2 regions of the Heyndrickxia sp. FSL W8-0423 genome follow, and region 2 is predicted to be linked to the other one. Evidence: riboswitches for the same ligand, from Rfam matches in the RefSeq annotation. Region 2 holds a riboswitch; the other holds the start of a gene.
What was found. A riboswitch is a leader RNA that binds a small molecule or an ion and turns the genes downstream of it on or off. The one in region 2 is predicted to bind preQ1.
Positions count from the first base shown of each region.

Region 1: linked by a shared signal. The riboswitch ahead of MKY81_RS08005 (QueT transporter family protein) and the one ahead of queF (preQ(1) synthase) in region 2 are both predicted to bind preQ1.

Region 1 is NZ_JBBPBE010000001.1:1,580,213-1,592,666, reverse strand. Features, by position in the region: gene MKY81_RS08015 (BglG family transcription antiterminator) at 1-1,997, opposite strand, end outside; gene MKY81_RS08010 (MGMT family protein) at 2,224-2,532, opposite strand; PreQ1 riboswitch class I at 2,621-2,665, shown strand; gene MKY81_RS08005 (QueT transporter family protein) at 2,674-3,159, shown strand; gene MKY81_RS08000 (hypothetical protein) at 3,422-3,556, shown strand; gene MKY81_RS07995 (GMC family oxidoreductase) at 4,381-5,895, opposite strand; gene MKY81_RS07990 (M16 family metallopeptidase) at 5,946-7,169, opposite strand; gene MKY81_RS07985 (nucleotidyltransferase family protein) at 7,159-8,370, opposite strand; gene MKY81_RS07980 (GNAT family N-acetyltransferase) at 8,384-9,274, opposite strand; gene MKY81_RS07975 (MFS transporter) at 9,271-10,512, opposite strand; gene MKY81_RS07970 (sedoheptulose 7-phosphate cyclase) at 10,856-12,013, opposite strand; gene MKY81_RS07965 (cupin domain-containing protein) at 12,032-12,376, opposite strand.
Region 2 is NZ_JBBPBE010000001.1:1,687,414-1,699,867, reverse strand. Features, by position in the region: gene MKY81_RS08530 (acyl-CoA thioesterase) at 1-220, shown strand, start outside; gene MKY81_RS08525 (GNAT family N-acetyltransferase) at 269-682, opposite strand; gene MKY81_RS08520 (permease) at 889-1,749, shown strand; gene MKY81_RS08515 (TIGR03943 family putative permease subunit) at 1,766-2,602, shown strand; gene mreBH (rod-share determining protein MreBH) at 3,138-4,145, shown strand; gene MKY81_RS08505 (hypothetical protein) at 4,540-4,791, shown strand; gene MKY81_RS08500 (flotillin family protein) at 4,815-6,359, opposite strand; gene MKY81_RS08495 (hypothetical protein) at 6,381-6,944, opposite strand; gene MKY81_RS08490 (queuosine precursor transporter) at 7,157-7,798, opposite strand; gene queF (preQ(1) synthase) at 7,817-8,317, opposite strand; PreQ1 riboswitch class I at 8,438-8,484, opposite strand; gene MKY81_RS08480 (bifunctional cystathionine gamma-lyase/homocysteine desulfhydrase) at 8,550-9,686, opposite strand; gene MKY81_RS08475 (PLP-dependent cysteine synthase family protein) at 9,695-10,621, opposite strand; gene MKY81_RS08470 (class I SAM-dependent DNA methyltransferase) at 10,651-11,295, opposite strand; gene MKY81_RS08465 (beta-class carbonic anhydrase) at 11,535-12,098, shown strand; gene MKY81_RS08460 (hypothetical protein) at 12,131-12,442, opposite strand.

The sequences.
Region 1 (12,454 bases), 110 kb from region 2:
ATTTGTATCATTTTTTTGATATCTGCAGATGTACTAGCTAGCTTCATCAATTGCATTAATGCTTGAAAATGCTGATTTTTATCAACTGCTGCAATAACAACTACAAGATGAATTTTTTGATTGCCTCCTACATCTAATCCATTATTTATTTTTAATAAACTCATCCCTATTGAACGAACACCATCTTCCGGACTTGCATGTGGGATCGCTATATTCATTCTAAGCAAAATATATGGAGACATCGTCGGATATTGCTCAAGCATGGTATCCACATATTGCTTTGTAATAACCCCTTTATTCAAAAGTGGCTCCGAAGCGATTTTTATCGCGTCATGCCAACTATCCACATGGTCTCGTATAACCATCGTTTCTGGTGTAATTAAATCAGACAAATAACATCCTGCCTTTTGTTTAGTTGGATCAGATTCTTGAATCGAAAAATAATCCTGTAATGCATTAATTAATCCCTGTTTTTCTTCAATTTTTGCATACTTTCCAATAATATCCACAATTTGATTCACATTAATAACGGATGAATTTAATCCAAAAATCGTTTTCATTACACGTTGGCGAAGCTGAACTTTTTCAAAATCAGTAATAAATCGTTCAACAATAAAAAGCTGTTTGTCTGTTTGCAAAGGTACTGGAGAAAAGACAATATCAATTTCTCTATTGAAATTTTCAAATTCACGAACAGATAGTGCATTATAGAAATAAATTTCAGGAAACAATCCTCTTAATGTATTTTCCATCAACTTTGATATAGATACTCCATTTGGACAAACAACGACAGCCTTTTTCTTTATTTGAATTGTTTCACCACTATTGATTAAATGTCCACCGAGGAAGATTGTAATAAACATAACTTCACTTTCAGGAATACTACATCCTATATATTCTTCCAGCGGTTTAATTGAATCTTTGACAATATAATGGATTGCATCAAATTCTTCACTAAATTTCTCAATCATCGAATAATTGGTCGTTAAATGATATTTAATTCGATAATATGCCGGTTTCATGTGCAAAACTAATCTTTCCAGTAATGCATCTTTATCTTTTAAAACGATAACTGCTTTTTTCTCAAAAAGATCTAAACTATCTCTCAATGCTTGGATGAATTGTGGCAATTCATTTTTTGTTAAAAATTGTGACGATAATACATTTGATGTTAGCAACTGCAACGTTAGAAATAAACGTTCAGCCTTTGGAATATCTTTCCCATCCTGAATGAGGATTTCAGCCGCTTCAAATTCCTTTGTATCAGATAACTCTTCATAATCAATATGGTAAGGATTAGATACGAGCTTACCTCTATTTATTCTTTTTGAAATAATAGCAATAACATAAGGGAGAAGTTTCATTCTTTCATCACTAAATTTCAAATGAAGTCTCGTTTCAACCTCTTCCATTTGTGCTTTCAGCCTTTGAATCTCTTTCCCTTGTATTTCAATTATTTGTTCAATATAGGATTCACCATTATAAATACTAAATACGGATTGTAAAACATCTACTAAAAGTTTTCTTTTGTTCCATTCAGTTCCCGAAAGATCATAGCCTTTTACTCTCGAATAAACAATTGTTAAATCATATTTAGCGACTATATTTTGAGCCGATTTCAGATCCCGCAGTATGGTGTTTTTGCTCACTTCCATTACGGAGGTAAAATGTATTAATGATAATTCCTCATTACTGCTTAAAATCATTAATAGAATTAGAACTGCTCTTTCTTTTTCCGAAGGAATATATTTTTGTTTAGATGGTTCAATCGTTTCAGTAAACAATTCGATTAATACCGGATTCACAATAAACTTCCCACTATTTGTTCGTTTAATGGCCGGAAAATTTTTTTCCAGTAACCAGTCATTGATTTTCTTAAAGCTATAACTAATTTGCCTTCGAGATAATTGATACTTTTCCTCAAGTCTTGCATTTGATATTTCGGGGTTACCAATAACCTCTTTTAATAAAGAATTACTCCTTTCATCTAAATACATAATTGATTCCCCCTAACATATTTTTAGTTTATCAGAAATTATCAAGCTATTGGTTGCGCTTTCATAACCATTTGTTGCAGGGAAAATGTGCAACGTGATGATGTATTATTATTTTTTCATAAATTTAAATAACTTAAGAGGAGGCAATTGAGCATGCAATAACCTGTGCAGTACATATCGTTGCACAGGCCCTGTCGAAACATTTCATATTGTTTTATCTTGATAATTATTTCGGATGAAACCGATACTTTCCAAGATCAATCCGATCATTCAAGCCGAATTCAATTCCTTCATTTTCAAGAGAAAATTTTTGTATTTGAAAATATTCATCATCCGTAAAGCCAATTTGGCCTTTCGCATTTACCACACGATGCCATGGTAGTCGGTGCTTTTTACTCATTGAGTGAAGGATGCGGACGACTTGTCTCGCTGCCCTCGGACTTCCCGCTAATGTCGCAATTTGTCCGTAAGTCATGACTTTACCTTCGGGGATATGTTGAATAATTGAAATGACTTGTGAAGTAAATGGAGTCATATGCATCTTTTCCTTTTTCTACTAGTTTTGCAGTAATGATTGACGTGATTGTAATATATATTATACTATAATAGCTTGAATATTTTTGAAAGACGTGGTTCGTAACCATCCCACGATAAAAAACTAAGGAGAGAAAAATATATGAAAGTAAAAACACTCGTTGTAAATGCGATTATTGCCGCATTGTATTTTGTAATTTCCCTTGTTATCCAGCCGATCGGATTCAAGGCGATTCAATTCCGGATTCCGGAAATGTTTAACCACTTAATCGTTTTTAATAAAAAATACTTTTTTGGAATTGTTTTAGGAGTCATTCTTGCGAACTTCTTTCTATCACCAATGCCGAATTTTGATCTAATTTATGGTGTGGGGCAATCAATTATTGCATTATTGATTACGATTGGGGTATCATATTTTATTAAAAATATATGGGGACGTATGATTGTTAATACTATTGTGTTCACCTTTACAATGTTTATCATTGCTTATGAGCTGCAGCTAGCCCTTGACCTTCCTTTTCTTATTACCTGGCTAACTACCGCAATCGGTGAATTTGTAGTCATGGCTATCGGGGCACCAATCTTTTATTTCTTAAACAAACGCGTCCATTTTGAAAAACAAGTATAAATAAGAGCGATTACTGTTAGAGCCCTTATTAAGACTAGAAGGTTTTTCTTTAATGGCAGTGCTGAAAGAAAAAAATTTCTCTCAGTTAAACGTAAAAGGGCATGACTGATGGCATCTACATATTCTTTTGAAAGTGTATGTTTATATTCGATTTGAAAAAACGCATTTTTGCTCATCATCCATGCCCCTTTCATGAATATATGTATTTATTGTACCAGAATGCACATTCATATTTCAGCAAAAATGGGTTAACTTTCCACAAATGGCAAATGATACTGTAAAGAAATACCGACAAAGAGAATTAGCTGAATTTCCAAGGTGGACGGATGAAGCTGATACTAATGCTCCAATGAGCATTCCCCACCCTACCACTATGGAAGAACTCCAATGCAAGTAATCGGAATGGTTGAATGATAAAGCAGCAGAGGAAACTCACTCAAATTCTAATCCTGAAATCGATAAACTTTGTATATTTACATGAGTAACAAGGAGAAACGTGCCTAATTTGCCAACTGTTTATTCTTCAAATATCCCCATATCCCTCTTGAATCTTTTTTTCGGTCAATCCCTAAAAAATCACACCTGATAAAAATAAGCGAATAACAACTAGCCAGTTGTGACTATAGGGGGTTTATAGGGAACTAAAAATCTTTAACCAGAATAAAATCCCAGATTTCGGACAAAAAGCAAGGGATTTTTGCTTTTTAAAAGACTTAGCAGAAGGTACTCTTTTTCGAGAACAGCACCGGTGGAGCTATACTAAACAGATTGCCCCCTACACGCTGAAACATGTTTGGAGGTGGTCAATAGTTGGCTTCTTATTAGGTGAATCATGTCCGCAGAACCACCATGTTAACCATATTGTTCGTATTATTAAACCGTAACGTAATTTTAGAATAGTGGGAAAATAACAATTTAACTTATGTCCAAAATTAGGGAATAAATTCGAAAACGACTCTTTCAAGGTACTTGCACCTGAAATTTAAACGATTTACTTCCTACTAAATGACCCACAACCAACATTACTCTTACTCGTCAACAAATCCAAATAAATGATGGGTAGATTATTTAGATTTGATGTATTAAGTAGGTTTAAACACCTAGTATAAATACAATATTACGATATCCCATAAGTTATAAAACATAGACTTAACCTAAGGTTCATCCCAAATACATAAAAATACAAAACTAAATAAAAACATACTTAGATTGACACCACTATTAAATTATAATATTATCTGCAATTCTCATTGCATTAGCTTGTATTGTTAATGTAGGATTTACACCACCTGCAAAAGGCATAAAGGATCCGTCAGCTACATATAAATTATCTAATGAGTGAAATCTACCGAATTTATTGACTACTGAGGAACTTTCATCTGAACCAGCCCTACAAGTTCCGTGTAAATGTGCACTTCCTAAATAATAATTTGATGGTGTACAGCTTATGTCTTTAGCTCCCATTGCCCTTAGTATTTCTTTTGCACGCTCTTTCATGTAATATAACCTCCGAGAATCTACTTCATGTGTCTTGTAATCAATTAGAATCCTAGGTAAACCCAATTCATTTTTTTTATTAGATAATTTCACCCTATTTGTAGCCATCGGTTGATCAGCAAGTATACATTCTAATTGTACAAATACTCCTTTATTTTTACTAGGTATATCAAACCAAGGATTAGTTTCATAGATTAATCCACCTAATCCTGAGGGGCAATTTCCATCAACATAATAATCTGTAATAGATATAGTTGAATATAGTCCTTTTAGTAATGGCTTTACTTCATCAAATTGATGCTCATTTACCCATCCTGATACAAACTCACTAACTTTAAAGCTTAATCCTGCACCAACTAGTCCATGCTTATTACCGATACCATTTGGCCACCACTTGTTAGTAGAACGTAAAACCAATGCAGAGCTCTGAATTGCGTTACATGCTAAAACAAAATGCTTTGCCTTTACTTCAAAATTTTCACCAGTTTTAAGATTTATACACTTTATTAAATCAACTGTATCAGGTTTACATTGGATAATTTCCATTGCTTTAGTATTTGTATAAAGGGATACTTTATTATCTTTTAATAACGGTTTCAATATTCTTGTAAAACTATCTGCCTTTGCACCAACGGGACATGCATAATCAGTACAGCTTGTTAAATTCCCGCAAATCGGAAATCCATTATCAACATTAGAGTTAATTGCTAACGGTGTAGGAAATGGATTTAAGCCTAATTTTTTTCCAGCTTCATTAATTAAAATTCCTTGTTGACTATATGAATGAGGAGGGTGCAGTTTTCCTGTACTGTATTTTGGATAAAATGGGTCTTCAGTTGTATCTCCACAAACAGTCAACATCTTTTCTACTTTATTATAATAACTATCCAATTCATGATAACCTATTGGCCATATTGGATCTAACGCATCCTGTGCTACGTAATCTCTGGCATTGAAATCAACATCTCTATATCTAAAAGAAACTCCTCCATAGAAAACAGTTCCTCCACCAACAGCTATCGCTGTCCACGGATAACCATTTAGCTTTATCTTTCCATCTAGATTACGTGCATATGCTTTCTCTGAATTTTCCATAATTGAATTTAAATTAGTGCCCGGGGAGATAAAATCTCCCTGTTCAATAATGGCAACTGAGGCACCTTTGTTACAGAGTACTTTACTAAGTATGGAACCCGCTGCACCACTACCAATAACACAAACATCATATGTTTTACTCACTACTTCACCTCAAACAAGCTTTATTTATAATTTTTCCCCTCTAATTTATATTAATAACCTATTGATATATAATAAGGTTCATTTTTCAAAAAAAGCTTTTCCATTACACAGAATACTTGCTCTAATGTTATTAACTCTATTTTATTTAAAATAGTTTGAAGTTCATAAACCTTTCCAAATAACATATAATTCCTACCAATATCAAAAACCATGTCTTGGGGGTTATCATACGAAAAAACAATATCTGCCTTCAAACGTTTTTTTAATATATTGAGATTTAGGTCCTTTTTCTTGTCGAAATTTTTAATCGTCTTCAATATTTCATTGAATGTTCTATTTTTCTTTTCCGGAGAAGTAATAAACCCAATTAAAAATTGTACACCATCTTCAAAAAAATTAGGTTTCGACCATACTTCGTATAAAAAGGAACGTTCTTCCCTTGTTCTAAGAAAAAGTTTTGAACTCATTCCTTCACCCAAATATAAATTTATCAAGTCATATATCCATCTTTCCTCTGTTTTCCAATCCCCTATTCTATAACCTAAACAAGAGTAAACTAATTCTGGGTTAATAGTTTTATTAAAAATACGTTTTTTTTCCAAACTATTTATTTTCATATTGTTACTTAATAAATAATCCGAATTATGATGGATTCTCTTCTTTATTTGTGATAAACTAAGCATGATTTTATCAAAATCACAATTACCGAATATGCTCACAAATATATTGGAAGTAGTAAACTTTTCTTTAATAAACCTAGAAATACTAGAACCATCTATAATATCTATAGTACTTTCAGTTCCAATAACAGATCTTCCCCTTTGACTTTCCGGTCCCCATAATAACTTCATCATCTCAGTTTTTATTAAATATTCAATTTCGTTATTTACATATTTTATTTCTTCTTTAATAATACTTTTTTCATTTTCAACATCAGAATCATCAAATTTAGGATCGAAAATCATTTCAATTAGAATTTTAAATGCTTCGATACTAGAATTTGAAAGAGCCTTCATCTCATAACAAATAAAGTCTTGACTAGTAAAAGCATTGATAGATATTCCCTTTCCTTCTAAATATTGAAGAAATTTAGATTTCCTTATATCTCCAATGCCTTTAAAATTAATATGTTCAACAAAATGACTCATTCCCTCAGGAAAGCCTTGGTCGTCTGCGCGTATGAATAAATTAGTAATAAAAGAATAGTTGTTTTTATTTTCTTGATAATAAACTTTAATCCCATTTTCTAATTCTACAAAAATACTAATCTCCAACCTTTACAATTAATTTCTCCTTCTCCTCTTCTAATTCATCTTCCTCAAATAGACAATAATTACTAAGCAAAAAACTTCCTACCGGGGATATAACAAAATAATTATTATTTTCTTTATAGAATTTCCAATTATCACTAGTATTTTCTAAAATAGGAACAAAGTGCACATGAATACCATTTTTAAACCTTAAATCAACAGGAATAATCCAATCTAACTTTTTTACAAATTTTAAACATTTATCCCGTTGATAATAGTACTCTCCTAATAGTCGAATATAGTGAATATATAATTTTAAAAACGATTTACCACCATACCGTTTTAACGTTAGTGGAATTACGTGTCTTATTTCCATCATAAAACTATACTTAATCAAATGAATAAACTTTATTTTTGGATCGCTATAACTTGACCTTAATATTTGGTTAAACATCTTTTTTAATCTTTTATACTGAAAATGTAGTTTCCACTCTTTGATTTTACTATTAACAAACCCTGTATCGATAGTGCTATTATTAGTTAAAAAGTAATAATCAACCGCATCTCTTAGCCTATTAAATTTATTACCTCCTGCTTCTGCAATCAGTATTATAAGATTCCATTCATCACTCGGTATATAATACTTCATTGAGTGATACTCAAATAATCTTCTTCGACTCCACATTCCTTCATCAGTAAGCCACGTACATTCTGATATAAGAAATCCCCCCACATTAAATTCTATATACACAGGGTTGTCGCTTTTCAATTCTTTATAAACTGCTATTACCCCACGGGCTTCGCCTTTTTCTAACGAAAAAGTAGGAAAATAATCAAGCTTATAACCTTCCTCTTTTAACATTGGATATATTTCAAAAAAACTTTCTATATTTTTTAATAAAAAATCAAAATCTACGGATTGACGGGATATGTGACTTGGATAGTATTTTCTCATTGCTAAACCTTTTAATACTACGTAGTCCACCTGCAATCTATTGAGGGTTGAGATTACCTTATTAATTTCTTTAAGCTTCCCCTCATTAATCATTATAGAATTTTCCTCATTATTATTTGGCATTTTAAAATCAGGATATCTATCTAAGAAAGGATCGATTAAACGGTGATTCTTTATTAAATTAATAATAGAAGTTCTATCATATGATTCCAGGTCATTTTCACTATGTCTTTTTGTGGCTATATCAAATAGAAATCTTTCAATACTCATTTTTCTTTACCCCTTATTTAATATTAAATCTACCTATATATGATTTCTCCCTCCAGCCATTTTGCTTAAGGTTTTCTAAAATTTTTAAAGACTTCTCCGAATGTGGTTCCACACTTCCTTCTAATACAGTTATTTCATTACTAATACAGAAGTTTTCAAATTTCCTTTTTAAAAGGTCATATACACCATTTCCAGAGAATTTATTTAATACATAGGAGTCTACCAAAACAGCTTTTTCATCGTGCATTTCAAAAGTAATATGTCCAACAAACTCTCCGTTTTTTTCAGCTATAAAGATTATTGTATTCTTCGAAAGGAAAAATTCGTTATAATATTGAACAATATTCTGTTCAAGCCTCTGAAAATCTACTAAATCTACAAATCCGCCTAGACTTATTCCCATCTTATAGGAATCAACTAAGCAAGAAATAACATTATGGCTATCTTTTTCTTCAAATGTCCGAACGGTAAACTCCCCTTTTATTCGCTCCTTAGTTTTTCCAAATAAATCTTTTTCAACCAAAGTAACAACAGAGTATACATCAAGTTTTAAAATATTCTCCACACTTAATCGTTCAAATCCATTTAATGTATTGGTATATTCTAAAAAAAATAAATGAATTTCGTATTCAAGTTCATATATTCTTTTATTAAGATATTGTGATAAGTTTTGAATAAAACTATTATCAATAAGATGGCAATCACCAAAAAGTAAGTCTACATAGCATTCATTTAATCCGCTAAATTCATTGTTTCCAAAATAATATCTCCCTACTATTTTATCTTTGCTGTTATCTTTGCCATAAATAAACCATTCCCCATCAAATGAACTTACAGTATAATCATCTAACTTTTTAATAGGAACAAATTCCTGTAAATTCGGAAAACTTGTAACCTTTATCATTTAAATAATGCCCCTCCTTTATTTTTAACTACTTTTTTCTGAAAACCAAAGTAAATATATACCGATAGAATTAGAAGAATGATACTTGATGATAGAAAAATATAGTTAATTTCAATCAATTCGCCTAAAGCACCTGCAGAGATAAAAGAGATGGGAGCTGCTAATTTCATAATCATGGATGATGTTCCTGAAACCCTCCCTAGTAAATGACTCTCTATTGTCTTTTGCCTAAGAGTTATATAGTAAATATTCGTTGTTATTGTGCCGAAGCTAATTAGTAATAATCCAATTGCAAGACCAGTCCAATGTGTAGATATAAAGTTCACAAAAAAACCAATTGCTGTTATGACCACCGAAGTGATAAATATTTTATCTTGTTCTAATACATCTTTTAACTTATTAGAGGCAAGTGCCGCAAAAACACCTCCAAGTGCGGCGGCAGAGTATACAATACCCAGGGTTTGATTAGATATCTCTAAATTATATAAAGCATAAAATGCAAGGACAGCACCAGAAGCAGCAGAAGCAATGTTCATAATAGTAATACTTATTGTTAACATAAAAAGTCGCCTATTATCGACTAATGCATTCCAACCCTCTAAGAACTCCACTTTTAGTGAGGATTTCTTTTTGTATACATCCTCCTTTGCCTCTTTTTTTGGCTTAGTAACTTTTAACCTACTACTACAGAACAACATGATCAACGTACCCATGATTGTAATTACTAATCCTATACTAAGGTCAACCATATACATCATTCCCGCTAAGATAGGACTAATTAAATTTACTGTTGAATCTACTAGAGTTAATGAAGAGTTAGCTTTCACTAATTGATCATCTTTAACAATCTCTGGTATAACTGTGTCATATGAATTACCTAATGTATAACTAAAAGTAAAAATAAAGAAACCCAATATATATATATGCCAAATCTCCAGCATTTTAAAAACTAATAAAAAATACAGAATCGCCAAAGACAGAATGATTATCAATGATGATAGAATCATAACGTTCCTTCGGTTATAACGATCAATCATAATTCCAATTAAGATACCTAACAAAATATTAGGAAGTACTTGTATTGCTCTCATTGTTCCCATAGCTAAGGTAGATTGAGTTAGAAAAAAAATTACAATAGGAAGCCATAAGGTGAAAAAATTAAAAGAAATTTCTGAAAGTATATTACCAGTCCAAAGGAGCTTGAACTGATTATTTGTCCATATAGAATTTTTTTCCAACTTGGAGTTATTAATAATAATTACCTCCTATCCCGTTTAAATACAGAAAAGCAGGAGTATAACTCCTACTTTTCTATTTTTTCACTTTTTAGCTTCCGATTATTTTCTTTTGATTTTTTTGATTTTTTTGTGTGTAATTACTGCTGGCATTTTTCTCACCTCCTTAAATTTTAGTATATATGTTACTATATATATAGTAACATATATACATTGAAAGTCAAATAAATTTTTAATTTTTTCTTAATATTTTTGAAATAATAGAGGCTATCATCAATTAAATTGACCGTATAGGAATTGCTTTATAGATTTTCTCACTACCCAATGTTGGAATCATTAAAAGTGTTTAGCGGCTTAAGGTCTTTTCTTCTAAATTTTTTATAGCTTCTTGTAGACATGAATAATTAAGATCACTAATATTTTTTATAATACAGGCTTTTCCAATTTCAATTGGAAGTATTAAATTCAAATTTCCACCTCTATGTAAGGAGATTTTATCTAAAGATTTATATAATTCATCTATATCTAAGTTTGATTTATCAACAAGGTCATACCCTATATTTAGTAGCAAGTTCAATATTCTATCTCTTGATGTTCCAGAGATTAAGCCCATTAGAAATGATATTTCCGTTGATATCGCAATATCCATTGCAACAGCAAGCCCATGCTTGATTGAATAATTAGTTGATTCTTCTATAAATGGGCTAAAGGTATGGCCAAAATCAACTAATCTCTCTAGGTCTTTTTCATAATAATTTTTCTCTAATTCCCTTTGCATTAAAGAAATGGCAATCTCATTTATTTTCGTACCTATACTGTCTACATCATTAAATTTTGAATCTATGATGTTGTTAAAGTTTGATTCAATTAATTCAAATAACTTTAAATCAAATATTAATGCCATTTTTATTATCTCTGCTAACCCAGCCATGAGATTCTCTTTATCTAAAGTTTTAAGTAAACTTATATCATTAATAGTTGCAACGGGGTTATGAAATGATCCCAGTATATTTTTAGAGGTTTTATGATTAACTCCATTTTTAATTCCTATACCAGCATCAATTTGAGCTAAAAGAGTTGTTGGAATTCTTAAATAGTTTAACTTCCTTTTATACATCGATGCAGCGAATCCGACTATGTCCAGAAGTATACCTCCTCCAATTCCAACCATTAATGATTTTCTATCTAAACCGAAATCCATCCCACTTTCACAAACTTTTAATACATTATTAATGTTTTTATTTATCTCAGTAGTTTTAATCGTAATAATCCTATACTGATATTCCTGTAGATGGAAATTAAAATAATTTTTTATTTTATCTAAATAAAGCTTCTCAATAGTTTCACTTATAATAATTAAACATTTCTTCTCCTTTATAGTTTCTTTAATTAAATGATTATCAATATTAAATATTTGCCTATCTAGATATACATCAAAATGAAAATCCATTAATCCATGTGTTGGTAAAACAACTTTGTTTTCCTTTAATAATACCTTCTCCATCAGGTTGTCCTCCCGTAATTAATTAGATTTTGAAACTTGGAATATAAATAAATTCATATTGTTCTGACTGTCATTTTTAAGTTCATGTTCACCGTAAAGAGGATTAATAATTACATCACCAGTAGATACTTCATAATTTACGTTATTAATTATCATTTGTCCCTTTCCTTCTATAACAAAATAAACTTCTTCATTTTCTTGATGTCTATGTCTGCCAATTGTTGAACCGGGTGGCACTACTACAAAGTCTATAAAATCAATAGAAGTCTCAAAATTAGAATCTAATCTAATCTTTTTTAAAAGCCCAATCCCGCCATGACTAACTTCATATATTAGATCACTTTTGTAAACGTTATAAATCATATTTCTTCTCCACCCTTTCCAAAAGTAATTTTTCTAACTGTTGAAAATAACCTTAATTGACTATTCCATTTCTTCAAT
Region 2 (12,454 bases):
TACTTCCGAACGTCTTTTAACAGGAGAAAAAGCGATTGCCGCTTTATCTTTTCTAACCTTCGTTGCCATAGACGAAAACGGTCGTCCGGTTGAGGTTCCGATTGTCGTTCCTGAAACTGATCAAGAAAAATGGTTAAATGAAACAGCAAAAAGAAGAGCCGAGCATCGTAAAATGCGCAAAAGAGAAAGTGAAGAACTTGCGCAGTTCTTTTCGGAGTAAATAACAACTAACGCTTGGAATTAAATTTCCAAGCGTTTTTGTCTAATGCTATTCTAAATATTCATGTGCTAGATTCGGATTCAAGTACCTGGCCATTCCCGTTTTTAATTTTTTCAAACCAAGCCTCTTATAGAAGCCCTCATTTCCCGTTGTAGAGATTAAATGAACGCAGGAAACATCACTTAGCTCATCAAGCAAATACTGCATAATTTGTTTTGCGATCCCTTGTTTTTGGAAATCCGGGTGTACAACAACATCATAAATTGCCGCATTAAACACGCCATCGCTCATTGCCCTTCCAAATCCAACAATCCGACCATTTACGGTGACAAAAGCAAGTACATTACTCGCTTCGAATACTTGCTTAATAATTTCCTCGGAATGCTTTGTCCAACCGACAGATGAATATATTTCTTTCATTTCTTCAAGATTTACTTTCGAAAAATCATTATGTATTTCCATATGGCCCCTCCTCGTAGATAATTTCTACATGATTATCGAATGTTCCTCCCTCAATCTGTTTGTAGCATGAATTCATTTCCATTAAAGGAGTTTTTCTACTCATACGTAATTTTAATAGTGTGCTATAATAGACAAGTTAATTTTAGTCGAAGAACTTCCATATCTATTCGGAGGTGGATTAATTGTTTTCTCAATCATTTTTACAAATGAATACAATTTTTATTAGTATATTAATTGAATCATTGCCATTTGTTCTATTAGGTGTCATTATTTCAGGCGTAATTCAAATGTTTATTACTGAAGAGATGATTGCCAGGGTAATTCCAAAAAATCGCTTTTTAGCGGTGCTGTCAGCTACAATTATCGGTGCATTATTTCCAGCGTGTGAATGTGGAATTGTTCCGATTACAAGACGATTAATGGCCAAAGGTGTCCCACTTCATGCAGCGATTGGTTTCATGTTGACCGGACCGATTATTAATCCGATTGTTTTATTTTCGACTTATATTGCTTTTGGAAACAGTTGGAGAATGGTGCTTTATCGAGGCGGGCTTTCTTTTGTTGTCGCCCTTATCATCGGATTCATTTTGTCCTATCAATTTAAAGATTCCCAACTAAGAAATGAAGCACATGATCATCACCATCACGATCATGGACGTGGTTTTATTGGAAAAATGAAAGGGACGCTCCAACACTCAATTGATGAATTCTTTTCAGTTGGTAAGTTTTTAATTCTCGGTGCATTTATTGCCGCAGCGATGCAAACATTTTTAAAAACATCTACTTTAACTGCGATTGGACATGGTGATTACTCATCGAATATCGTGATGATGGCATTGTCGTATATCCTCTCTTTATGTTCAGAGGCAGACGCATTTGTCGCAGCATCATTCCAAAGTACGTTTTCATTGAATTCATTAGTTGCCTTTCTTGTGTTCGGTGCAATGTTTGATATTAAAAATACGTTAATGATGTTAAGTGCATTCAAATCTAAGTTTGTTCTATATTTATTTATCTATGTAAGTATCTTCGTCTTTTTAGGTTCAGTAGTTATAGGATTTTTATAAGTTAGGAGGGAAAAAGATGCTTAGATTTCTTATTTTACTTGGATTTTCGTTTCTTTTCATGCATCTGCATGTAACAGGCAACATCTCTAAATATATTAATATGAAGTATTCTTATATCTCCTACATTACAATTTATGTTATGTTTTTCCTTACGTTTGTTCAACTTATTATTTATGTAAAGGGAGATAAAGCTTCTGAAGACGATTGTGGACCTGGGTGTGATCATCACCATGTTAGAAAAGGGTGGAAAGAGTATATTTTCTATCCTGTTCTGATTTTCCCGATAATTTCTGTCTTCTTTATTCCGATTGCAACACTTGATTCTAATATTGTTAAGGCAAAAGGCTTTCACTTTGATGTGTATAATGATAAAGATTCATCTGCCATCCACCAATTTTTACAGCCTGATTCAAGTATTTACTACGGGAAGGAAGGCTATGACGAGTACATGGATAAGGCGAAGAAAAAATTTGTTAACAATGAGCAAAAAGTTGTCTTGAATGATAAAGACTTTCTCATTGGGATGGAAACCATTTATAAGTTCCCGGGTTATTTTGATGACAAAACCATTCAGGTTCAAGGCTTTACGTACAATGAAAAGGAACTTGAATCGAATCAAATTTTCTTATTCCGTTTTGGAATTATTCACTGTATTGCCGATTCTGGCGTTTTCGGGATGCTCGTGCAGTTTCCGAAAGATATTCATTTCAAAAATGATGAATGGATCAATGTTGAAGGAAAATTAAGTAATCAATATTATCAACCATTTAAGAAAACGATCCCTGTTTTAGAAGTAACAAAATGGAAGACAATCCCTAAACCAGAGGATCCGTATGTGTATCGTACGTATTAATAAAAAAGGTTCAAATCGCATCTGATTTGGACCTTTTTTATTAAACAGGGACTCGTATCTACGAACCAAAAATCGCCGTTTGAAAAGTGACTATGATCCACAAATGAATTTGTATGATCCTCAAACTAAAAATTTCTCATTCAAAATAGAGCCTATGATCCACAAACGTTTTTCTATGATCCTCAAATCAAGTTGCATGCGGCACAAACAAAATTCTATGATCCACAATCTGATAATCCGACGCTCGTTAAGGTAACGATGATCCGCATAACGATATACACGTAAAACCGATCCACCTGATTATTTTGTTACATTACAATTTTTAAATTTAGTTAACACACTCTTTTTTTAAATAAAAACCAATCGCCCCTACCCCAGTCTTATCATGGCTTGTCTAAAATATTCCTATTTTAAAAAATGTAATATTACGTAATGGAATAAACTGTATTCATAATTACCCTCATAAATACCTTATACTTTATTGAAGTAGTATATGTAAGAAGAAAGTCATATGAAAAGGGTTAGGTGAACATATATGTTTTCAGGTACAGAAATAGGGATCGATTTAGGTACTGCAAATATATTAGTCTATAGTAAAAATAAAGGTGTTATTTTAAACGAGCCATCCGTTGTTGCAATTAATACTGAAACGAAACGTGTACTGGCCTTTGGTACAGATGCAAAAAACATGATAGGAAAAACTCCTGGAAAAATCGTGGCGATTCGTCCATTACGAGATGGAGTTATTGCCGATTATGATATTACAACTGAAATGTTGAAATTAATCATGAAAAGAATCGGCAAGCAGTTAGGTTTTGCTGTTCGCAAACCAAGTGTTGTAGTATGTACTCCTTCTGGTGCAACTTCTGTTGAGCGTCGCGCCATCCAGGATGCGGTTAAATTTGCGGGTGCAAAAACGGTTCATTTAATTGAGGAGCCGGTTGCTGCTGCGATTGGTGCCGATTTACCGGTGGACGAGCCAGTTGCGAATGTGATTGTCGATATCGGCGGTGGAACAACAGAAGTAGCTATCATCTCCTATGGCGGGGTAGTAACTTGCAACACTCTTCGCATCGGCGGGGACAAAATGGATGAAGATATCATTCAATACGTTCGAAAAAACTACAATCTTCTCATTGGAGAACGTACCGCTGAACAATTAAAAATGGAAATTGGCTATGCACTTGTCGATCATGAGGGGATTTCAATGGATGTCCGAGGCCGTGATTTAGTATCAGGACTCCCAAAAACAGTTAGCATCCACTCAAAGGAAATCCAAGGTGCAATCCGCGAATCCCTCCTAAGTATATTAGAAAGTATTCGCGCAACCCTTGAAAACTGTCCTGCTGAGCTTAGTGGCGACATCGTTGACAGAGGAGTGATTTTAACAGGTGGCGGATCTATGCTTAATGGCATTCAAGAATGGCTGAGCAAAGAAATCATCGTTCCTGTTCATTTGGCTCCAAGTCCATTAGAATCCGTTGCTATCGGTACAGGACGCTCATTGCAGTTTATTAATAGACTGCAAACAGTGGCAAAATAAGTCTATTATTCTAGTAACCCATCGCTAACTTGGCGATGGGTATTATTTTTGAATATTGATTACCGAGATTGATTGGACTGGCTATAATGGATTAGATGGCTCAATCTGTATCATATGCATTTTTTTGATATACATAATTCTTAGTTTTGACCTTTTATCTATGTCATTTGAGCGCTTTGACATACATAATTCGTAGTTTCAGCCTTTTATCTATATGATTCTAGCTCTTTCATATACATAACTCCCCTTTTCAAACTCCAACCAATATAAAACTGATATGGATATACTATTATCTTCATTTACTATCCTATAATCTGTCCGATTCCTTTAACAAAATAAATGCACTAACCGCTAGTTAATTGGTAATACTAAATCATAAACAAACAAAAAGTGAGTGATTATTATTTTAGAACACCAAATCGAGGATATGTTTATTTACTCAGGGTATGGGCATCTGTATAATCATTTAAAAACTCCCATTGAAATCTCGGGCATATTATCAAATACAGATCCCGATGTATTAGAAGACTTCTTTGATGACTTTGATTTTATAGAGTATGACCGTCTTCTTTTTGATGAATTCCGATATTTCTTCTCCATTTACAAAAACATCCGTCAACAAGAAAAGGAACAACTAATCGAGTAGTTGTTCCTTTTCGTTCTTATCCTTTATTCTTCTTTATCAGCTGCGAGCTGACCTTTTGTTTCTTTCATTTCATACGTTAATTGATCGATACTGCCGCGAATATTGTGTTTTCCTGATAAGTTTTCAAGTAATTCTTTTACATCAATACCTGAAGATGCTTTTAATGATTCTTGTAAAGTAGACATTAAGTTTGTTGCATAGCCTGTAATTTTATTCGCGCCACCTTCACTGCCATTTCCGCCTGTATCAACGACTGTAATCTTGTCGATGTTAGCTAATGGACTAGCCACTTGTTTCGCGTATTCAGGAAGCATTTTCATCACCATGTCGAGAACAGCCGCTTGACCGAACATTTCGAACGCTTCGGCGATTTTTCTCTTCGCTTCTGCTTCCGCGAGACCTTTTAAACGGATAATTTCAGCTTCAGATTCCCCTTGCGCCCTTTGTGCATCTGCTTTTGCAAGACCGTCTACACGGACTCGTTCCGCTTCTGCTTTTGCCATTGATTCAATTCGATATTTATTCGCATCTGCTTCGGCGATTTGTTTCGCTTTATTTGCAACCGCTGCCTGTTCGACTGCATAACGGTCGGCATCGGCTTTTTTCTTAACCTCTGAATCGTATTGACGTTCACGACGAAGTATTTCTTTTTCTTCCAATTCAATTTGTTTTTGACGCTCGATGATTTTGATTTGCATTTCTTGTTCGGTTACGTCTTGTTTCGCACGAGCCGTTTCTAAATCATATGCTTGGTCGGCTTTCGCTCTCGCAATATCTTGTTCACGGCGGAATTCAGCAATTTTTAACTGATTGACTTTTTCTGCTTCCGCAATTTCAGTTGCACGTTCGAGTTCTGCTTTTTGAGCATCCTTTGCAGCTTCTGCCCGCTTAATTCTTGTTTCTTTATCTGCTTCCGCCGTTGCGATATCGGCATCACGTTTCACCTGAGCAATTCTTGGTTTCCCTAAAGAATCTAAGTATCCATTTTTGTCGCGAACTTCTTTAATCGTGAACGAGACAATAATCAATCCCATTTTGGCTAAATCTTGTGATGCGACACGTTGAACTTCTTGAGAAAATTTATCACGATTTTTATAAATTTCTTCAACTGTCATCGAACCAAGAATTGAACGAAGATGACCTTCCAATACTTCTTTCGCTTCGTTCTCACGGTCTTGTTTTGTTTTTCCTAAAAATTGTTCAGCTGCTGTAGCTATTTCACCAATGGATCCGCCAATTTTGATAATTGCCGTACCATCAGCCATGACTGGCACACCTTGCTCGGTATACACTTCAGGCGTTGTTACTTCGAGTTTACTAGATAGTAAGCTTAATGGTTGTGCTTGTTGGAATACAGGAAGTACAAATGTACCTCCACCTCGAATGATTTTTATTTTGTTACCTGATTCATCTGTATGAACATTGCGTCCACCTAAATAGCTACCTGTTACGATTAATGCTTCATCAGGGCCCGCTGTTCGATATTTTGTAATGAATACACCAATTAATGCAATAATCAAAAATGCAACGATCCCAATGATAACCCATAGTCCTACGCCTTCAAGCATAGCTTCTCCCCCTAACAAAAATTATATCGTTTCTATTTTTTCGAGGTCTTCATTATATAGTCGATTATTTTCATATGGAACGACATAAAGAACCCCATCTTTTACTTCGATGATTAACACCTGTTTGCCTTCTTCAATTGCATGATTTTCGTAGCTGGCAGCGGGTTTAGAAATCATTCCGCTTTTGCTGTCAATGACTATTTCACCATATCCGTCTTGTGGAATCGAAATGATTAATTTCCCTACCCGTCCCTTTAAAGATTCTTCAGTGTAGCTAAGTGATTCTTCCGCAGAAGATAGTGGAATAAGGACAAATACATTTAATAGTGTGACGAGTATAATTGCAATAATTGCCGAAATGGCCATAATAAGAATGCTAGATAATGAGGTTACGCGCTCAAAAATATAGCCGGATGCGGAAAAAAAGGTGATAAAAGATAACACTAATGTTGGATGTAAAAAACTGAGTGCCTCCCCGATTCCGTGGAAAATATCCCCAAACAGGATATAAAGAATCGTAAGACTCCCCGCAACAATTAGGAGAACTAAATAAATCGTTTCAATTGATGTTCCGAAAATGGTCATTCGCACCAAATCCTTTACGTGTAATTGTGAAAACGATGAATGATGATCACACCCTTCAAATTTTCTTTATGATTTATTTACGGATAAAAGATTAAGAAGGTTTCAAAAATATTTCAAAAAGTTTACGAGTGAAGAAAGTGTATGTAGACAAAACTCTTCGATGCAGAGAATGTCCTCTGCATCGACATACATCTATTGTACCATAATTTAGACTAGGACAAATATTCTATTTCTTTCGAAATGGAGTTTATTTTATTTTTCCGAATAATTTTTACCAATAAATAAACAAATGGTGTGGCAACTATGGAAGCAAGAAATTTAAATACGTATTGTGTAAAGACAAGTGTTGCTAATGCAGCAACAGGCATTGTGCCAAAAAAGGCGATTGAAATGAAAATCGTTGTATCCACTAATTGACTAAGCATAGTCGAGGCATTGTTTCGAAGCCAGAGCTTTTTCACTCCATGTTTTTGCTTCAGTTTATTAAAAACAAATACATCCAGATTCTGACTAACGGCGTAAGAAACAAGACTTGCGATAATGACCCGAAAGCTGCCGCTTAAAATTGTTCGATATTCTGTTTGATGCTCAAAAAATGGTGCAGACGGCAAATAAATCGTAATCGTAATAAAAATAATGGCGAGCATTTGTGTCATTAAGCCTGCCTTTACCGTTTTACGTCCCGCATCCTTTCCATACACTTCAACAATCGTATCCACAATCGGATACGTAAAAATGTAAATGATGACAGCAGCAGGCAACACTGCCCAATCACCAATGCTAAATAATTTTACCGCGACAATATTAGATAAAATTAATAAACCTACAAATATTCCATTTAAATATAACAGCATAGTCGCTTGATTCCTTCCTTATCGATTATCTACTGTTTCAGGATACATATCATGGTTCATCAGACGATATGCTGCCATATCCTCAAATTTAGTTCCCTTTTTTCCATAATTACAATACGGATCAATCGATATCCCGCCGCGTGGCGTAAATTTCCCCCAAACTTCAATATAACGCGGGTCTAGTAACTTGATAAGATCATTCATGATAATGTTTACACAATCCTCATGAAAATCCCCATGATTTCTGAAACTAAATAAATACAACTTTAAAGACTTACTTTCTACGATTTTTTTATCAGGGATGTAGCTGATATACATGGTTGCATAGTCGGGTTGGTGTGTGATTGGGCATAGTGAAGAGAACTCCGGACAATTAAATTTCACAAAATAATCACGATCCACATGCAAGTTATCAACCGATTCCAAGATTTGTGGAGCATATTCGAATGCATATTTCGTTCCTTGATTCCCTAGTAATGTTAAATCATTTAGTCCTTCTTCTTTTTTTCTTCCGGACATAAAAAAACCTCCTTTAAATGTTTCGTACATTTAAGAGAGGTTCACGTTTTTCATAGCTACTATAATAAATGGTCAAAAAGAAAAGCCATATCCTGATATGGACATGGCTTTAAATGACATGAATCCATAGTTTTTTATAGAGGGTTTCAGCTATGAACCTCTCCCGTATGTACGGGTATGAATTTGTACAATTTTTAGCATATAAAAAATGGTCATATCCGTCAATAGGCAATTATTTAGAATCTAGTGCCTGCCCTAAGTCTTCGATGAGATCCTCGATATCTTCAATCCCTACTGATATTCTTATTAATCCATCCTCAATTCCAAGCTCTAAACGACGCTCCCGAGGAATCGACGCATGTGTCATTAATGATGGGATCGAAATAAGACTTTCAACCGCACCAAGGCTTTCTGCTAATGTAAAATATTTTACATTTTTCAATACAGATAATGCTTTTTCTTGGCTTTCTACCGTAAAGGAAATCATTCCCCCAAACCCATCTGCTTGTGCGCGATGGATTTCATGACCAGGATGATCAGGTAAACCCGGGAAGAAGACTTTTTCCACTTTCGGATGCTCTTTAAGAAATTTCACGACATCCAACGTATTTTTTTCAATTTCCTCCATGCGAATTCCTAATGTTTTAATCCCACGAATTAATAACCAACTATCTTGCGGACCAAGAACACCGCCTGTTGAGTTTTGAATAAAATGAACATCCTCACCCAATTTTTCATCATTAACAACAACTAAACCAGCAACGACATCACTATGTCCGCCAAGATATTTCGTTGCACTATGAAGGACGATATCTGCACCTAAATCCAATGGATTTTGCCAGTAAGGAGTGCTAAAGGTATTGTCGACAATCAGTTTTAGTCCTTTCTCCTTTGCAATCTCATTCACCGCACGAATATCAGTAATTTTCAACAACGGATTTGTTGGCGTTTCAACGTAAATTGCCTTCGTATTTGGTTGGACGGCATTTTTCACTGCCTCTAAGTCACTTGTATCGACAAAAGTGACTTCAAGATTGAAACGATTTAATACCTTTGTCATCACACGGAACGTCCCGCCGTACACATCATCTGTTGCAATAATATGATCGCCTGATGAGAATAAATTCATCACAGCAGTAATCGCAGCCATCCCAGATCCGAAGGCAAAGCCGCGCGTTCCATTTTCAATATCTGCAATCAGTTTTTCCAATGATTCACGAGTTGGATTTCCCGTTCTTGAATATTCATATTTAAAATTCCCGACTCCCTCTTGTTTGTACGTACTTACTTGATAGATAGGAGTTGAAACAGCTCCTGTATATGGATCACGACTAATGCCGCCATGAATAAACTTTGTTTTTTTCTTCATCTTTTTTCTCACCTTTCATTGAATTGATAAATCCCGCTGCTTATATATCGTTCACTGCTATCTGGAAAAATGGTCACAATATTCGTGCCAGGTTTTGCTTGCCTTGCTTCTCTTAAGCATGCTTCTAAAGCAGCCCCCGAAGAACTCCCCACTAGAAGCCCCTCTTTTCGCGCAATCTCTGCTAGGCGAAAAAACGCATCCTCATCCGGGATCGTATGAATCTCATCGAAATACTCCCGATCAATAAATGGCGGCAAAAATTCCATTCCTATCCCTTCTGTCCGATGTGATCCAGACTCACCACCATTTAAAATGGAACCTTCTGGCTCAACAACAACTGTTTTAATATTAGGGAGTTTTTCTTTTAAAAAGCGGGAAGTTCCCATGAACGTACCACCGGAACCTGCACCCGCCACGAACACATCAATCTTCCCATCAAGAGCATCGTAAATCTCCGGTCCTAAACTTTCATAATACGTATCCGGATTCGCGAAATTTTGAAATTGTCCAGGGTAATAGGAATTAGGAATTTCTTTTAAAAGTTCCTTAGCCTTCTCAATTGCACCTTGCATTCCCAATTCTGTAGGCGTATTTACTACCGTTGCACCAAGTGCCCGCATGAGTGTTTGCTTTTCAATGCTAAACTTTTCTGGTGTAACGAAAATCGCCTTTACCCCAAACTTAATAGCAGCCAATGCTAGGCCGACCCCCGTATTACCAGCTGTCGGCTCAATAATGGTTCCACCCTCCTGCAGCTTCCCTTCTTCTAATGCTCGTTTCACTAAATATTGACCTAAACGATCTTTGACACTGCCTCCTGGATTAAAATATTCCAGTTTCGCAAATAAACGAACACCCTTTGGAAGTGAATAAGATGTAATTTCAACTAACGGTGTATTTCCAATCAATTCACTAACATGCTTTGCATATTCCATTGCCTATCCCTCTTTTTAGCTAATCGTATCTATGAATCTACTTTTTCAGCATCAATCAACCAAACAAATGGATTCAATTTCGTGAATGAAACGGAAAAGCCATTTTGATTAAAAATATCTTGTAAAACTGAGATGGTTGTATAATACTCTCGTTCCAAATCCTCCGCTAAGCGGTTGAAATTTTTTCGCTTCGCATCCCGAATCATTTCATCTTTGGCATCCAAAGTTGCAAATACGGTATCGGCAAAAACAATTCGTCCACCCTTATTTAATAACGTACTATATTTTTTAATCGCTTTCGCTTTCTCCTCATCTGTTAAGTGATGGAAAGCATACGTACTCACAAAAGTATCGATCGGCTCCGGAATCTTTGGAAACTCTAGAAAGTCTCCATCCATAATCTTTACAAACGGTATTTTTTTTCGAGCAATTTTTCGCATGCCTTCAGAAGGCTCCATACCATAAACATTTAATCCTCTATTTAATAACTTCGCCGTTAAATTTCCGGTTCCCACACCAAACTCAACAACGGTTCCGGAAGAATGTTCAGCGACTTTCGTTAATATTTCATCATAATGAATAAACACATCTTCATATTCCGGATCATTTCCGGAAACTGTATTGTCATAAGAAAGGGACCATTCATCAAAAAGCTCATTAAATTCTCTGCCCAAACTTAATCCCCTCATTTCCTATAAATTAACTATGAATTAACTTTAGCACGGAATAGGTGAAAGTGCAATTACTTGAATAAAAAATGGGCAATATCCATCATAGTGGTCGTTTTCACTTGAACGGGACTTTTGCTATTTCAAAAAAATTTTTCAAAAGAAAGGATTTGCATTAAAATAAAAAGTGGAGATTGTTTAATAAATAAAACTTGAACATTCACATTCTAATTAGAGGTGATATCATGACATTATTGTCTGAAATTCTAAGCTATAACGAGGACTTTGTTTCTCAAAAAAAATATGAAGATTTTTCAACGACGAAATTTCCTGATAAACGATTGGTCATTTTAACTTGTATGGATACTAGACTAGTTGAACTTTTACATAAAGCGACCAATACGAAAAACGGGGATGTAAAAATCGTAAAAAATGCTGGGGCGATCGTCTCTCACCCTTTTGGAAGTATTATGAAAAGTCTATTGATTGCTGTTTATGAACTCCAGGCTGACGAAATATTAGTTATTGGACATCATGATTGTGGAATGAGCGCAATCGAGAGTGCCTCCATGTTAGAAAAAATTAAACAAAGAGGCATTGACGAAAAAACACTGGAAACGATTAAGTATTCTGGGATTAATTTAGATGAATGGTTCCAAGGATTTGATCATGTAGAAGAAAGTGTAGAACATAGTGTTAAAATGATTAAACAACATCCTTTATTATCAAATGACATTCCCGTACACGGTTTAGTTATTGATCCGGAAACAGGAAAATTAGATCTTGTTGTTGATGGATATAAAAACTAACTCTTTCCCTGCCTTGTTCAGGGAACTTCTTTTTAACGTTGCTTATCTTTATAAGCAATTCCTTGCAAAATATATTCAAAATAATGTTTAATATTTGATTTCCGCTTTTTGATGATTTGAAACATATGCAAGAGCTCTAGTAATTGTGTACGGCTGAGATGAGTGACCAAAACATTTATAATTGTTTCGGTATTTACCTCGCGTAATTCCCCCTCTTTTGTTCTAATTTTTAGTCCTGATAATGGGGAAATATACATTTTTAACAACCCTATTAATTGATTTAAACTAATTCGTACATTTGAGTAATCCGTATGTGTGTCAATGTTAATTGACGGTTTTTGCATTATAATCCCCCC